DNA from 2 places in the Arthrobacter sp. JZ12 genome. Region 1 is predicted to be linked to the other one. Evidence: predicted binding sites of a transcription regulator. Region 1 holds the regulator's gene; the other holds the start of a gene.
The links. The regulator Rex, encoded in region 1, represses fermentation and respiration genes when NADH is low (regulators of the CRP and FNR family bind a similar motif). The targets are predictions, from matches to a motif close to CTTGTGAANNNNTTCACAAG.
Positions count from the first base shown of each region.

Region 2: GC088_RS01645 (queuosine precursor transporter) is a predicted target of Rex. The motif match lies at 3,775-3,794, and genes of this name have one in related genera.

Region 1 is NZ_CP045246.1:2,642,922-2,650,067, forward strand. Features, by position in the region: gene GC088_RS12245 (TlpA family protein disulfide reductase) at 1-164, opposite strand, end outside; gene GC088_RS12250 (histidine phosphatase family protein) at 255-920, opposite strand; gene GC088_RS12255 (YceI family protein) at 1,175-1,726, shown strand; gene GC088_RS12260 (hypothetical protein) at 1,844-2,521, shown strand; gene GC088_RS12265 (redox-sensing transcriptional repressor Rex) at 2,559-3,269, opposite strand; gene GC088_RS12270 (glutaredoxin family protein) at 3,401-3,679, opposite strand; gene GC088_RS12275 (HAD family hydrolase) at 3,752-4,594, shown strand; gene GC088_RS12280 (30S ribosomal protein bS22) at 4,691-4,789, opposite strand; gene GC088_RS12285 (helix-turn-helix domain-containing protein) at 5,013-5,225, opposite strand; gene GC088_RS12290 (3-deoxy-7-phosphoheptulonate synthase) at 5,378-6,457, opposite strand; gene GC088_RS12295 (ArsR/SmtB family transcription factor) at 6,726-7,146, opposite strand, start outside.
Region 2 is NZ_CP045246.1:316,714-323,859, forward strand. Features, by position in the region: gene GC088_RS01620 (LytR C-terminal domain-containing protein) at 1-649, shown strand, start outside; gene GC088_RS01625 (DsbA family oxidoreductase) at 688-1,383, opposite strand; gene GC088_RS01630 (CGNR zinc finger domain-containing protein) at 1,504-2,055, shown strand; gene thiD (bifunctional hydroxymethylpyrimidine kinase/phosphomethylpyrimidine kinase) at 2,137-2,961, opposite strand; gene GC088_RS01640 (TetR/AcrR family transcriptional regulator) at 3,067-3,732, opposite strand; gene GC088_RS01645 (queuosine precursor transporter) at 3,906-4,610, shown strand; gene GC088_RS01650 (putative endonuclease domain-containing protein) at 4,681-5,223, opposite strand; gene tgt (tRNA guanosine(34) transglycosylase Tgt) at 5,965-7,146, opposite strand, start outside.

The sequences.
Region 1 (7,146 bases):
TCCACCGGCTCACCGCGGTCCCCTGCCGCGTACTCGGTCACTGAACCGTCGCCGGCAATGTAATTCTTGTTGTTCCCTTCGGCGGCCTGCTGCGCCAGCGGATCCTGGGCGGCACAGCCGGAAAGTACGACGGCGGCAGCCACCGCGGGCGCGACAAGGCGCATCAGCCTGCCGGCATAACGACGACGGCGAGGGGCAACATTCGAAAGAGTCACAACAGCTTCCACAAAGTTCTACAACGCGTAGTAATGGTATTACGCTCCCGGGAGGTTCTTCGCACGGGGCAGCAGGTCCGCGCAGGGCTCCTCGTACCGGACGCCGGTGAGGTCATCGCCGTCGAAATAGAGAGAGGTGACCGAAGTCAGGGAACACCTGCGCTGGCGGGGGTCATGCCACAACCGCTTCTTTTCAGCCGCTAGCCGCGCAACCCAGATGGGCAACTGGTGGCTGACCATGATGGCTTCTGCGTTCCGGCCCTCGGTGATCTCAAGAGCTTGGCGGCGCGCGTCGTTCACCGCGTCCATGACACGCTTCACCTGTGCCTGGTAGGGCTCGCCCCAGGAGGGCGTGAACGGGTTGCGCAGCGACTTCCAGTGCCGGGGGTGCCGCAACTGCTGGGCAACCTGCGCCATTCCCTCGAACTTGTTTTCCGCCTCGATGATGCGTTCGTCAGTCACCACCGTCAGACCCAACTCACGGGCGGTTGGCTCTGCGGTTTCCTGCGCGCGGGTCAGCGGCGAGGCGACAAGATGCACGATCTCGGACCCGCTTTTGCGCCGCTCAACGAAGTGCGTGGCAACCCGCTCGGCCATCTCGCGGCCGAGCTCGGACAGGTGAAACTCCGGCAACCGGCCGTAGAGGACCCCATCCGGGTTATGTACTTCACCATGGCGCACAAGATGAACGGTGGCTGTGGGCATATACCAAGTTTCGCACCCTCTGATACCTGAGGCTAAATCGGCTCTATTTCACCCCCGTCCCTGCCCAAGCCGAAGCGCTCCTGCAACCCGTCCCCGGACCGCTCCTGTAGTGCGCGGAAAAAAATATTTGAAAGTTGAAGCAAACTCTGGAATAAAAGATGCAAACGCATGTTTATTACAGGTACACCCGATCAGCCGTCCCGGCCGATCACCGATCAGCCACACGATTAGTTACCGAGATCAGGAGAAAGATCATGGCAATCCCCACCGGACTCACCCAGGGCACCTGGAACTTCGACGGCGCACACAGCGAGGTCGGCTTCACCGTACGGCACGCAGGCATCAGCAAGGTCCGCGGCAACTTCGACACCGTTGACGCTTCCCTGCAGGTCGGCTCCTCCCTCGAGGACTCCAAGGTCACCGCAACCATCAAGACCGCATCATTCAACTCAAACGACGAGAACCGCGACGCGCACGTCCGTGGAGAAGACTTCTTCGACGTTGAGCAGTTCCCCGAGATGACCTTCGAGTCCACCCGCGTCGAGGGTGCGGGCGAGACCTACAAGCTGATCGGTGACCTCACCATCCGCGGCATCACCAAAGAGGTTGTCATCGACACCGAGTTCAACGGTGTCGCGGTCGATCCGTTCGGCGCCACCCGCGCCGGCTTCTCCGGCCAGACCGTGATCTCCCGCAAGGAGTTCGGCCTGACCTGGAACGCTGCCCTCGAAGCCGGCGGTGTTCTGGTCGGTGACAAGGTCACCATCAACCTGGATGCAGCCTTCGTGGCCCCCTCGGCCAACTAGGCACTGCACCACACTGCAGAATCCCGACAAGGGGCGCACCGGACCACCCGGTGCGCCCCTTGTTTATTCATCCTCAGGATCCGCCTCCGCCGCATTCCACGAAGGTACGCTGAGCCCATGAGCATCCCACCCAATGACCCACAGCCTTCCGAACGCGATCCGCGTCATCTCTCCGGGACAGATCCCCTGAATCCGGCAGAACCGGGTCCCACCCAAAACTCCGGCGCGGGCCTGTCGCCCGAGCCGCAGAAGCCTGCTTCGCCGTACTCCTACCAGGCGGCCCAGCCCTCCGGCTACGCCTACCCCAGCGCTGCTTCAATGCCGACGTCGGCGCGCCCTCCGCTGCCCCGGGAAGTGAACCTTGCGTTCTGGCTAATCATCGCTGCCGGCGTTCTCAACTTCATCTCGACACTGCTGGGCGGCGGAGCTGCCAGCGGCACTCCAGCAAGCCTTCAGGGCGCAGCCATCGGAATTGCCATCGTCGTCGGGCTGGTTACCACCGGCATCTACGTGCTGCTGGCCATCTTCATCCGCAAGGGCCACAACTGGGCCCGCATCACCGCCACTGTGCTCGCCGCGATCTCCCTGCTGCTTCTGATCATGAGCTGGGTTACGCTCGCCGCGCTGCAGGGTAATCCCGAGGTCCAGCAGCAACTCGGCGGACAGAGCCTTCAGCCCGGCGGACTGGAAATCACACTGAACATCCTCATCACCCTGCTGGGCGTGGCCGGAGTTGTGCTCTGCTGGCTCAAGCCCTCCAATCCCTACTTCAAACCCCAGCAGCTCACCTACTGAGGTAATGCGTTACAGCTACTGAGGTGAAGCGGTTCAGCTACTGTGCAGCACGGGCGCGGGATCCGGTCTCAAGATCGGGGTCCTGCGCCCTTTGCGCGTGATAGGCAAGAATCTGGAGCTCCGTGGCCATGTCCACCTTGCGCAACTGGACGTGATCGGGGATCTGCAGCACAACCGGAGCGAAGCTGAGGATGCTGGTGATGCCTGCAGCCACCAGTTCGTCGCACAACTCCTGCGCCACCGCTGCCGGCACCGCAAGTACGGCCATATTGGCGCGCGTCCGGTGAAGCACCGTGGCTAGCTCCTGGACGGGGCTCACGCGCAGCCAACCCACCTCCGTGCCCACAATCATCTGGTCGGTATCGAACAGAGCAACCACTTCGAAACCTCGCGACTGGAAGCCTGAATATCCCGCGAGGGCCCTGCCGAGGTTGCCCGCACCGACAATGGCAACGCGCCAGTCCTGCGTCAGGCCAAGGGCGGTGGAGATCTGGCTGTTCAGGTACTGCACGTCGTAGCCCACACCGCGAGTGCCGTAGGAACCGAGATAGGAAAGGTCCTTGCGCAGCATCGGTGAATTGACACCGGCCGCGTCGGCCAGTTCCTCGGAAGACACCCTCTCGATGCCTTCGGCCAGCAGTGAATTCAGTGCCCGTAGGTAGATGGTCAGGCGCGCGAGCGACGCAGGCGGAATGTGCCTGCCCTGCTGATCACCGGCCGGAGTACGCAGCCCGGGTATTTCCGACATGCTCACTGATTCATCGCTCCATCACTGTGCGTCGGCGGCCCGGATGGCGCCGGCGGCCCGCCGGAGGATGACGACGGGGTAAGACAACTTTAGATCGCGCCGTGGTGCCCTCAAAGTTCGCGACGAACCGGCTAGGCGAGCAAACGCCGCAGGCGTACCTCGTCGATCGTCCAAAAGTCCCGCTGCACACCGTCCAGAAGCAGCACCGGAACTTCCTCGGAAAAGCGTTGTAGCAGCTCCGGGTGATCAGTGACCGACACTTCCTTCCAGGCGACACCCCGGTCCTTGGCAACCCGATCGACCGTCTCTCGCGCAGCGGTGCACAGATGACAGTCCGGGCGTGTGACCAGCACCAGGCCGGAGGTCCAGTCCTCCGCAGCGGCATCCGTTCCCTGCACATGCTGACTCATGGCTTCCACCCTACTGGCCGCGCCCCGCATTGGGGCGCCTCGGGCGTGGCTGGCAGTGATTAGACTCGGGGTATGTCCGCGCCCAGTCTCCAACCCGCCGTCGAACCCGGCACTGCACAGCAGAGCGTGCCGGCGGAGGCGGCACCGCTGGGCGGCCAGCTCGGCGAAGCGGCCTTCTTCGACGTCGACAACACCATGATGCGCGGCGCCAGCCTCTTCCACGTGGCCCGGAAAATGTACCAACGGAAGGCATTCACCCTTCGCTTCGCAGCCGGCCTGGCCTGGAAACAGCTGCGGTTTGTCATGCGCGGGGAGAACATGACCGATATCCATGCGGTGAGGGACGCCGCCCTGGCCTTCGCGATCGGAATTGCTCACGAGGATGTACTCGCCCTGGGCGAGGAAGTTTACGACGAGATGATTGCCTCCAAAATCTGGCCGGGAGCCAGGGCGTTGGCCGAGCAGCATCTGCGAAACGGCCGCCGGGTCTGGCTGGTCACGGGCACACCGGTGGAGGTCGCCAGTGTCATCGCGAATCGCCTTGGGCTGACTGGAGCGCTGGGAACGGTCGGTGAGGTGGCCGATGGCCTCTACACAGGCAAACTCGTCGGCGAATTCCTTCACGGTCCTGCGAAGGCCACCGCTGTCCAGGAACTGGCTGAAACTGAAGGACTGGACCTCTCGCGATGCTGGGCATACAGCGACTCCTACAACGACATTCCGCTGCTCACCATGGTGGGTCACCCGGTTGCCATCAACCCGGATCACCGGCTGCGCAAGCACGCCCGCGACCACAACTGGCCCATCTACGATTTCCGCAGCGGCCGCCGTGCGGCGACGCTCGGACTCAAGGCGGCAACGGGAGCAGGTGTGGTGTACGGCCTCTGGCGCGGTTTCGCGCGCTTCAGGGGCTGACCATCCTCCCCTGAAGCATCCCGTTTCGCCGCTTCGCACGCAGTTCAGGCCTTAAATGCAAAACCGGCCCGCCTGACTGGCGGACCGGATGCGATGCTACTTCTTGTTGCGGCGCTGGTGGCGGGTCTTGCGAAGCAGCTTGCGGTGCTTCTTCTTTGCCATACGCTTGCGGCGCTTCTTAATTACTGAACCCATAGAGTCCTCACAAACTATTCATTCCGGTTCCGGACAACCACTACCGACCGGTACCGGCGGCAGGGACGCTCGAATCTGACAGGTTGGTGCGCGCACAGGACGTGCACCGTGCGGCCGCACCAAAACGGCCGTCTACGCGAAACGCTTCTTAACAGAGTACCCGCTCAAACCGGCCTTCCTGACCGGACGAAGACGCCCGGCGCGCAGCGGGGCCCGACGGCAATCAGCCGGTGCTGGATTGCCCGTCGATGGACGCCGACCGCAGATACTGCTGGACGGCCGACTCAGGCACCCGGTATGACCTTCCGAACTGTACCGCCGGCATATCTCCCGCGTGGATCAGCCGGTAAACAGTCATCTTGGACACCCGCATTACCTCGGCCACTTCCGCGACTGTAAGGAAGCGCACGTCGGAAAAGCTGCTCCCGCTCGTCATCTCACCACTGTCCTTCTCTCTGAGACCTAACCCTGAGATTGGCGGTCCGCTCCTTGAGGATCGCCGGACGGCGTGTCGCCTTGAGACCTGAGGTTATCCGTCTAGGGAGATACTGTAGTGGTTGAAGTGACCAAAGTGAAAGCACGGGTCGGTCACGGCTTGCCATCAGTACGACGGCGCCGCGATCCTTCCGCGAGATCGGCCAGCACACCGGCGGTCACGTCCCAGCCCATGCAGGCATCGGTGACGCTCTGCCCGTAGACAAGCTCGCGGGGTGCTGCAACATCCAGCTTCTGGGCACCCGGCACCAGGAAGCTTTCCAGCATTACCCCTGCAATGACTTCGGTCCCAGCCACTGACTCCGCCAGCTCCCGCGCCACTCCCGCCTGCCGCTCGTGATCCTTGCCGCTGTTGGCGTGGCTCGCGTCCACGATCAGGCGACCATTGAGCCCGGCCGAGGTTAGCTTCGCCGTCGCATTTGCGAGGTGGCCGGCACCGTAATTCGGGCCGCTGGCCCCGCCGCGCAGGATCAAGTGTGTGTCCGGGTTTCCGGCGGTGGAGACGACGGCGGCGCGACCGTCGTCGTCAATGCCCAGGAAGGACTGCGGCGCAGACGCTGCAGCGCACGCATCAAGCGCCACTCCGATGCCGCCGTCGGTTCCATTCTTGAAGCCGACCGGCATAGGCAGTCCGGAGACGAACTGACGGTGAATCTGGCTCTCGGTGGTACGGGCACCCACGGCTCCCCAGCTCACCAGGTCCGAAATGTACTGCGGGCTGATCGGCTCGAGGAATTCCGTCCCCACGGGCAGCCCAAGCTCCGCAACCTTTACAAGGAAGGAGCGCGCGGCGCGCAGCCCCGTGGCAATGTCGTGGCTGCCGTCGAGATGCGGGTCGTTGATCAGCCCCTTCCACCCGACGGTGGTCCGGGGCTTCTCGAAGTAGGCACGCATGACCACCAACAGGTCCTCGCGGTGCTCCCGGGCAGCGCCCACAAGCAGCCTGGCGTACTCGAGTCCTGCCTCCGCGTCGTGAATGGAGCAGGGCCCGGCAATGACCAGCAGGCGATTGTCCACTCCGTTCAGGACGGCCCGGATGTCCTCACGCGAGCGGCGGATGGAATCTGAAATCTCAACGCTGCCCGGAATCTCGGCCAGCAGCTCGGAGGGTGCAGGCAACGGCGCGGTCCCGCGCTGGGTGGCGGTGGGTTGTGTGGAGGTGAGGGTCTTCATGGTCCCGGCTTTCCTGGAGGATTCTGCAGCGGGACTGATGCAACAGAGCCCGCCGTGGAAACGACGAAGGGCAGGAACTTGTCCTGCCCGGTTGGCTCTGAAGGGGTTGGTAGGCGTATTAGGTGAGTGTCACCTGACGCGGCTCCTTCAGAGCCAACGCAAAATACGCATACCAACGGGTTGTCATGGAACGAGGTTAGCGCGTGGCAAACATTCGGCAAATGTGTGAACGAAATATGACGCCGGACGGATCCGCCGCATTCGGGAGTTACTCCTTGCGGCGCCGGAGCTTTGGGAACTGTGAGAGGAGGTCAGCGGCACGCTCTGCTGCGCGCCCCACAGTGCGGCCAAACGGCTGGACCGCCTCCGGGTTGCCTGCTCCGGATCGGGCCACCAACAGTTCTTCCAGATCGGCTTCAATGACGGCGGGCGCCAGCACATGCTCCGCGGAAACGGCCGGCTGGAACTCTGCCAGCCAGGAGGCTACGCCCTCGAGAGGTTCAGCGTTCAGCGAGTAGAAACGCTTCTGCCCCTGCGCCCGCATGGACACCAGCCCTGCCTCCCTCAGCACCTTCAAATGCTTGGAAACGGTGGGCTGGCTGACCTCCAGTTGCTGAACCAGTTCGCCTACAGCCTTGTCCCCGTCTCGCAGCGAGACCAGAATGTGTCGGCGGGTGGGTTCAGCGATG
Region 2 (7,146 bases), 980 kb from region 1:
GAAGAACCCGATCGAATGGCACGGACACCGCATAGTTACCGAGAACGATCTTGAGCAGGTCTTCGCCGACGACGGCAACGTAGAGCGCCCGCACGCCTACATGAGAAGGCTCCGGCACGGCATCGTGCTCGTGCTTCTGGTCGCTGTGCTGGCGGCTGCGGTCTATTTCGCGCTTGCGCTGGCCCGCGGTGACATCAAGCTGGAGGCGGGAGAGTTGCCGGCGCCTATCGTTCCGGATGCGTGTCCAGCCGGCCCCTTCGAGCCGGTGGACCCGAAGTCAGTCACCGTCAACGTGCTAAACAGCACCAGCATCGCCGGGCTGGCTGACAACGCCGCCACCGCTCTCGAAGAGCGGGGGTTTGCGGTTGAGTTGATCGGCAACCGGACGATCGGCAGCACCAACATGACCGCCGTCGTCGTATCCGGTCCTGACGGTTACGCCCAGGCGTTCACGCTGCAGCGGCTGATCCCGAACTCGGTATATCTGGAGGACGAACGTCCGGACGCCACGGTGGACGTAGTCCTCGGTTCGGAGTTTGAATCCCTGGTCGCAGCCGACAAGGTCAACGCCGAACCGGGGCCGCTGGTCTGCGAACTTCCCTCCACCGCGACGCCCACGGCAAGCCCGACGGCCACGCCCACCGCTTAACTTGGTCCACCGGTTAGCTGCCAGCTCTCACGCCAGCGTCAGCAGCCGTCCGGGCCGCAGGTTTCGCCGTCGGCGGTGGTGGACACGGGAATGAGCGGGTGGGATTCCTGCCATGCCTGATCCAGGGCCTGACGGAAAAGCTCGACGGGCTGCGCCCCCGAAATGCCGTACTTCCGGTCAATCACGAAGAACGGTACGCCGCTGACCCCGAGCGTCTGCGCCTCGCTGATGTCCCGCCGGACGTCATCGGCGAAACGGTCGCCGGCCATCGTCTCGCGCACGGCTTCTTCGTCAATGCCGAGCTTCGCGCCCAGCGACACCAGGATTTCGACGTCGGACGTGTCAAGTCCCTGCTCAAAGTGGGCGGACAGGATGGTTTCCTTCGCCTCGTTCCCCAGGCCGAGGGACTTGGCGAGGTGGAGGAACCGGTGTGCTGGGAAGCTGTTGCCGACCACCACGGAATCGAAGTCGAACTCGATGCCGGTGTCCGCTGCGGAGCTGGTGAGCTGGTTCCACATCTGGCGGACCTGCTCGGGCGCAATTCCCTTCCGCTCCGAGAGGTACTGCTGCTCGGTGCCCTCGTAGTGCTCGGGAAGACCTGGGTCCAGCTGGAAGCTCTTCCAGGTGACCTCCACGCTGTCACGGTGGGGGAAGGCAGCCAGTGCCTTTTCGAAGCGGCGCTTGCCCACAAAGCACCACGGGCATTTCACGTCGGACCAGATCTCGATATGCATGCTTTTTGCAACTCCGCTGCCGCTACGGGCTATTCCCGTGAGCCGGCGGCCGCCGTCGTGATCTAGTGCACGGTAGGTGCGCACCCGCGCTAGGGTGGAGCGAGACCGACAGGAGTCCTCATGCTTTTTGCCAATGACACGGAGGAGGCGCTCCGGGGAGTCGTCGCGCTGGTGAACACCGAAATTGACGAGCAGCTTCCTGACATCGAGGCGCTTGACGCTTTTGTCCGGGAATGGAACTGGACCGGAAACGTTCAGCTCGATGAAGCCGAACTGGAGGCCGTTCGCGCCCTTCGCCCTCGGCTGCGGGCGCTTTGGGACCGCAACGAGGATGACGTCGTTGAGGTGGTGAACGCCCTGCTGCGCGAGTTCCACGCGCTCCCGCAGTTGGTGCGCCACGACCACTGGGACTACCACATCCACGCGATCCCCCGAGAAGCGCCCCTGTCGGCGCGCATGGCGGTCGAGGCCGCGATGGCTTTCGTGGACCTTGTTCGCAGCAAAGAACTGGGCCGCCTGGGGAGATGCGCAGCGGAAGACTGCCAAAACGTCCTCATCGACCTGTCCAAGAACCGGTCCAGGCGTTTCTGCGAGTCGGGTTGCGGCAACCGTGCCGCCGTCGCCGCCTACCGTGCACGGCTTGCCGACCGGACGGAGCCGCGGAACGAATAACCCTCTGTGCCCAGCCCGCGGCAATCGTGCCCGCGCTGTCTAGCCTGCTGTAGCCAGCCCGCGGTAGTTAGCCCGCGGAAGTTAGCCCGCGGAGGCGGCGCCCAACGCGCCGCCCTGCCAGACGGCGTCGAACGGGGCATTTGAGGACACCCTGTTTCGGATGCCCTCGGTCACGAACGCCTTGGCGGTGCGGGCAGCTTCCAGGGGAGTGGCTCCCTTGGCGAGCTCGGCCGCAACGGCCGCGGCGAGCGTGCATCCCGCGCCGCTGACTGCAACGTCGCCCACCTTGGGCTCGCTCAGAACCTCGAGAGTCTCGCCGTCGTAGAACACGTCCACCGCGTCGTCGCCTTCCAGCCGCACTCCACCCTTTGCAAGTACGACGGCGCCGCTCACCTCATGAATGCGTCGTGCCGCTTCCTTCAGGTCCTCCACAGACTGGATCTCGATCCCCGAGAGGGACTCCGCCTCGAAGTGGTTAGGGGTAACGAAAGTGGCAAGCGGGAGGATGTTCGCCTTGAGGGCCTGGTCTGTGTCCAGCGCGGCGCCCGGCTCCTGGCCCTTGCAGATCAAAACCGGATCGAGCACCACGTTGTTCCACTCCTGGGACTTCAGCGCACCCGCGACAGTGTCGATGGTCTGCGGTGTGCCGAGCATGCCGATCTTGACGGTGCCGATCTCGTAGCAGGACTGGATTGCCTCAAGCTGGTCTGCGATGACCTGCGCATCAACGGGGACAAAGCGGTGGTTCCAGCTGTCCTTCGGGTCGAACGAGACGATGCACGTGAGCGCTGCGATGCCGTAGGTGTCCAGCTCCTGGAAGGTCTTCAGGTCCACCTGTGCCCCGGCGCCACCGGTCGCTTCGGAGCCGGCGATGGTCAGGGTGATTGCTGGTGCGTTCGTAGCCATTGGTCAAGTGTGCCCGACGCCGCGCGGCTTCCGCCAACGCAGGTTAGCTACCGGGCGTCAGTCACATGAAATCCAACTCCGCCACTCCTGCAAAGGCAAGAACGGTCAGCGCTTGGCGTTCTTGATGAGCTGGACCACGTCATCGACGATTTTCCGGACCACGGGCAGGCGCGAGAGGATCACGAGTTTGGCGATGAGCGGTGCCGCATTGTCGATGAGGCGCCGCGTGCGCTGTTGGCCGGGCGACTTGTCGTAAACCCAGAAGAGGGTGACACCCATGTAGACCAGCCAGAGGAGTTCCGGAAGGTCCGCCCGGATAGCCATGGGAGGCTGGGGCCGAGCGGTAGTTACGGCGTGGTTGAAGAGCGCGATGGACTTCGCGCGCGCCACTGCCGAGTCCCTGCTGAAGGGGTTCGCATCGGAGGCGGGCTGGATGGCCACGCTGATGAAGTTGGAACCGAACTCATGGTACGGAGCCATAACGTCAATGCCGCAGTGCAGGATGGCCCGCAGGTGTTCCCCGAGATTCTGGCCCTCCCGTAGCAGCGGCAGGGAAGCGCTTCGGTGTTCGTCCTGCAGGGAGAGGTAGAGTTCCTGGACCAGATCGTCCTTTGAACTGAAGTAGTAGTACGCGTTGCCCGTTGAGACTCCAGCCGCTGACGCAATGGCGCGCATGGTTGTTTTGTCGTATCCCTGCTCGCGGAAAAGCCGAAGGGCGGTTTCGACGAGCAAGGCCCGGGTTGCCTCGCTCTTCGCGGTGTGGACGGTCAATGGGGCCCTTTCCTGAACATGTTCAAGAAAGCATACAGTGCGAATGTGAACACGTTCAAAAGGGGCCCCGCCAAGCTCATGGAACAATCATTGGGTCTGGGGGCAGCCGGACAACAGTGCTAATACAGCGGGCTCCATTGAGCTGCGCGAACCACTTCAATGAATGAGAACCAATGACCCAGTTGCAGAACCATGCCCAGGCCCGTTACGCGAGTACGGGGAGTGCCCACTTCTCGATCATGCTGGCGGTGCTGGCCGTCGTCGTAATCCTGTCCAACATCGGTGCGTCCAAGGGCGTGGTGATCGGACCGGTCATCGGAGATTTCAGCATCATCACCGACGGCGGGTTCTTCCTCTTCCCCTTGGCGTACATTCTGGGCGATGTGATCAGCGAGGTGTACGGATTCCGTGCCGCGCGTCTGGGAATTCTTGTGACCTTCCTGCTGTCGGCGTTCGCGTCGCTGGCTTATGCCGTGATCATCGCGCTGCCCGGTTTCAATGACGACTTTGGCCTGGCCAAGCAGGAAGCGCTGGAGTTGGCGCTGGGGCCGGTTCCGCTGATTGTCCTCGCTTCGCTGCTGGGGTTCCTGGTGGGGCAGACTCTGAACTCATGGGTTCTGGTGCGTATGAAGGAGCGTTTCGGGGAGCGTAGCGTCGTGGCGAGGCTTCTCGCATCGACCGGCGTGGGCGAGTTCGCCGACACGTTGATCTTCTGCGCCATTGCCGCGTCCGTCATCGGCATCTCGGACTTCCCGACGTTCCTCAACTACCTCTTCTTCGGCTTCGTGTACAAGACCCTGGTGGAAGTGCTCCTCCTGCCGGTGACGACGGCGGCGATCCGCTGGGTGAAGCGCCGCGAGCCGAGCTACGCCGCCTGACCCGCGCGGCCACTCCTCTAAAAGCGCCGTTGCTGAGCAGGATCGTGGGGAAACCCCCACGTTCCTGCTACTAAGCGGCGCTTCTGGTACGGTCCCACCACGCTCTCAGGATGCGTCCGCGGGTTGAATCCTTGAAGAGGTCGGCCCACTCCAGCCTGATGAAAACCCAGCCCTCTTCCATAAGGGCCTTTTCACGCCGGCGTTCCTGGAAGAGGGCGTCGGATGTCGGAACATAATCGAAGTACTTGGTCTTCCCGTCGAATTCGAGGGCAAGCTTCTGCTCCTTCCACGCGAAGTCGATCCTGTGCTCGCCCAACCTGGTCTGCACAACTAGTTGCTGTTGAGGCTGGGGGATTGGCATTTCGGAGAGGATGTGAGCAGTGAGGGTTTCGCCAGGGGATTCGGACAGAGGGCTGGCATGGTCTATAGCCGAGCGTGCAATATGAACGCCCTTGTAGCCCCTTTGGCGCGCCAGTATTTCCTGTAGCTCGGTCGGTTGGGCGCCGAGCCGGAGTGCATGGTCGGCCACAATCAGCCCTTGCCGGTAGGTCAACAAACGGGCGCAGTCCACGACCGTGCGGGCTAGGGATGTGACGCGGAGCCCGTCAACCATGTCTAGATCTGAAGGGAGCAAGGGCGCCTTATGTCGGGCCACGTCCTGGCTATGTTCGCGTGATGACCCTGAGGCAGATTGCGTGATGTGTATTTTGGCATCGACATTCCACAGACTCAGGCCGTGAACTCTAGCGGCCGAAGTGTGGCTATACGCACTTGCAGCCTGGGATCGGCTGGCATGGGCGTGCGCTAGGAGTTTGCACCGTGCCTTGTCCGCATCGTTCAGAGAATGCCAGTACTTCGCCGCTACATAGCCATTGACTTGGAGACGGACAAGAACTTTTCGTCTGATGAGTTCTGAGACAGCCCGGCGGCTAAGCCCCATCTCCTCCAACTCGGAGGTGCGCCAGCAGCGCTCCGACGAATTTAGCCACAGGTACGTGTTTGTCATGCCATCAACCTTGGATGGATAGGCACGTTTCCGGGACAGCCGTCCTCGCTATGTGGAGAAGTGCCGCTACGTGTCCCGTGCGGGGCAAAAACGCCGGTCATCTGCAGGGTCGTGGGGATGTCCCCACGACCCTGCCCCAAAACGGCGCTTTTGAGGGTGCGGCGCCTCGAGCACCGACCGGGATGCCGAGGACGCGTGTGGCGCTGCGAACCAGCGAATCCGTTGGAGAGCCGCCGCTGAAGCTGCGTCGATGCCGCCTCGTCTGCAGTTTGCAACGGATCCGCGGGTTTGGCGCTAGGGCCGAGGAGAGTGGGGTGTGACGCCGCGCGCTCGGCGGCGCCCCGAGAGCTACCGCGACGCCGCGTAGTAACGCCCCAGGACCTCGGCCTTGAGGTCGAAGTACGTCCCGTCCTCGATGGCGGCGCGGGCGTCGTCGACCATCCGGATCACGAACCGCTCGTTGTGGATCGAGATGAGCGTCGCCGACACCATCTCCTTAGCCTTGAACAGATGGTGGATGTACGCCCGGGTGTAGTGCGTGCAGGTGTAGCAGTCGCAGCCCTCCATCAGCGGCGTGAAGTCGCGCTTGAAGCGGGCGTTCGAGAGGTTCCACCGACCGTCGGGCGTGTAGAACGCCGAGTTCCGGGCAACGCGGGTGGGGGAGACGCAGTCAAAGGTGTCAGCCCCGTTCTCGATGCCCGTGAACAGATCGTCCGGCTCCGAGATGCCGAGCAGGTGGCGCGGCTTGTCCTCGGGAAGTTCTTCGGCGCACCAGCCGAGGATGGTCCCCAGGTTCTCCTTCTCCAGCGCACCTCCAACGCCGAAGCCGTCGAAGTTCATCAACCCGAGATCGCGCGATGCCTTCCGCCGCAGGTCCTCGTACTGCGCGCCCTGGATGACCCCGAACAGCGCCTGGTACGGCTTGTCAGCCCGCTCGATGGTCAACCGCTCGTGCTCCACGATGCACCGTTCCGCCCACAGCCGGGTGCGCTCCAGCGACTCCTCCTGGTACCCGCGCGAGTTCATCAGCGTGGTGAGCTCGTCAAACGCAAACATGATGTCGGCGCCGAGCTGATGCTGCACCTGCATCGAGATCTCTGGGGTGAACCGATGCCGGTCACCGTTGAGGTGCGAGACGAACCACACGCCGTCGTCGTCAATGTGCGCCAGGCGCTCCTTGCCGACGGCCACCCGGTCGTCATCGCCGGCGTGCTCGGCGGCTGCCGCGGAGTCCATGGTGATGACCTTCTTGAAGCCGGAGCCGAGGCTCATCACCTGGAAGCCACCTGAGTCCGTGAACGTGGGTCCGTTCCAGTTCATGAACTTCCCGAGCCCGCCGGCTTCGTCGAGCACGTCCGCGCCGGGCTGCAGGTAAAGGTGGTAGGCGTTCGCCAGGAGCGCCTGTGCGCCTGCCTCCTTCATCGACTCCGGAAGCACCGCCTTGACGGTGGCCTTGGTTCCGACGGCGATAAACGCCGGCGTCTGGATTCTCCCGTGCGGAGTGGTGATGGTTCCCGTCCGGCCATGCAG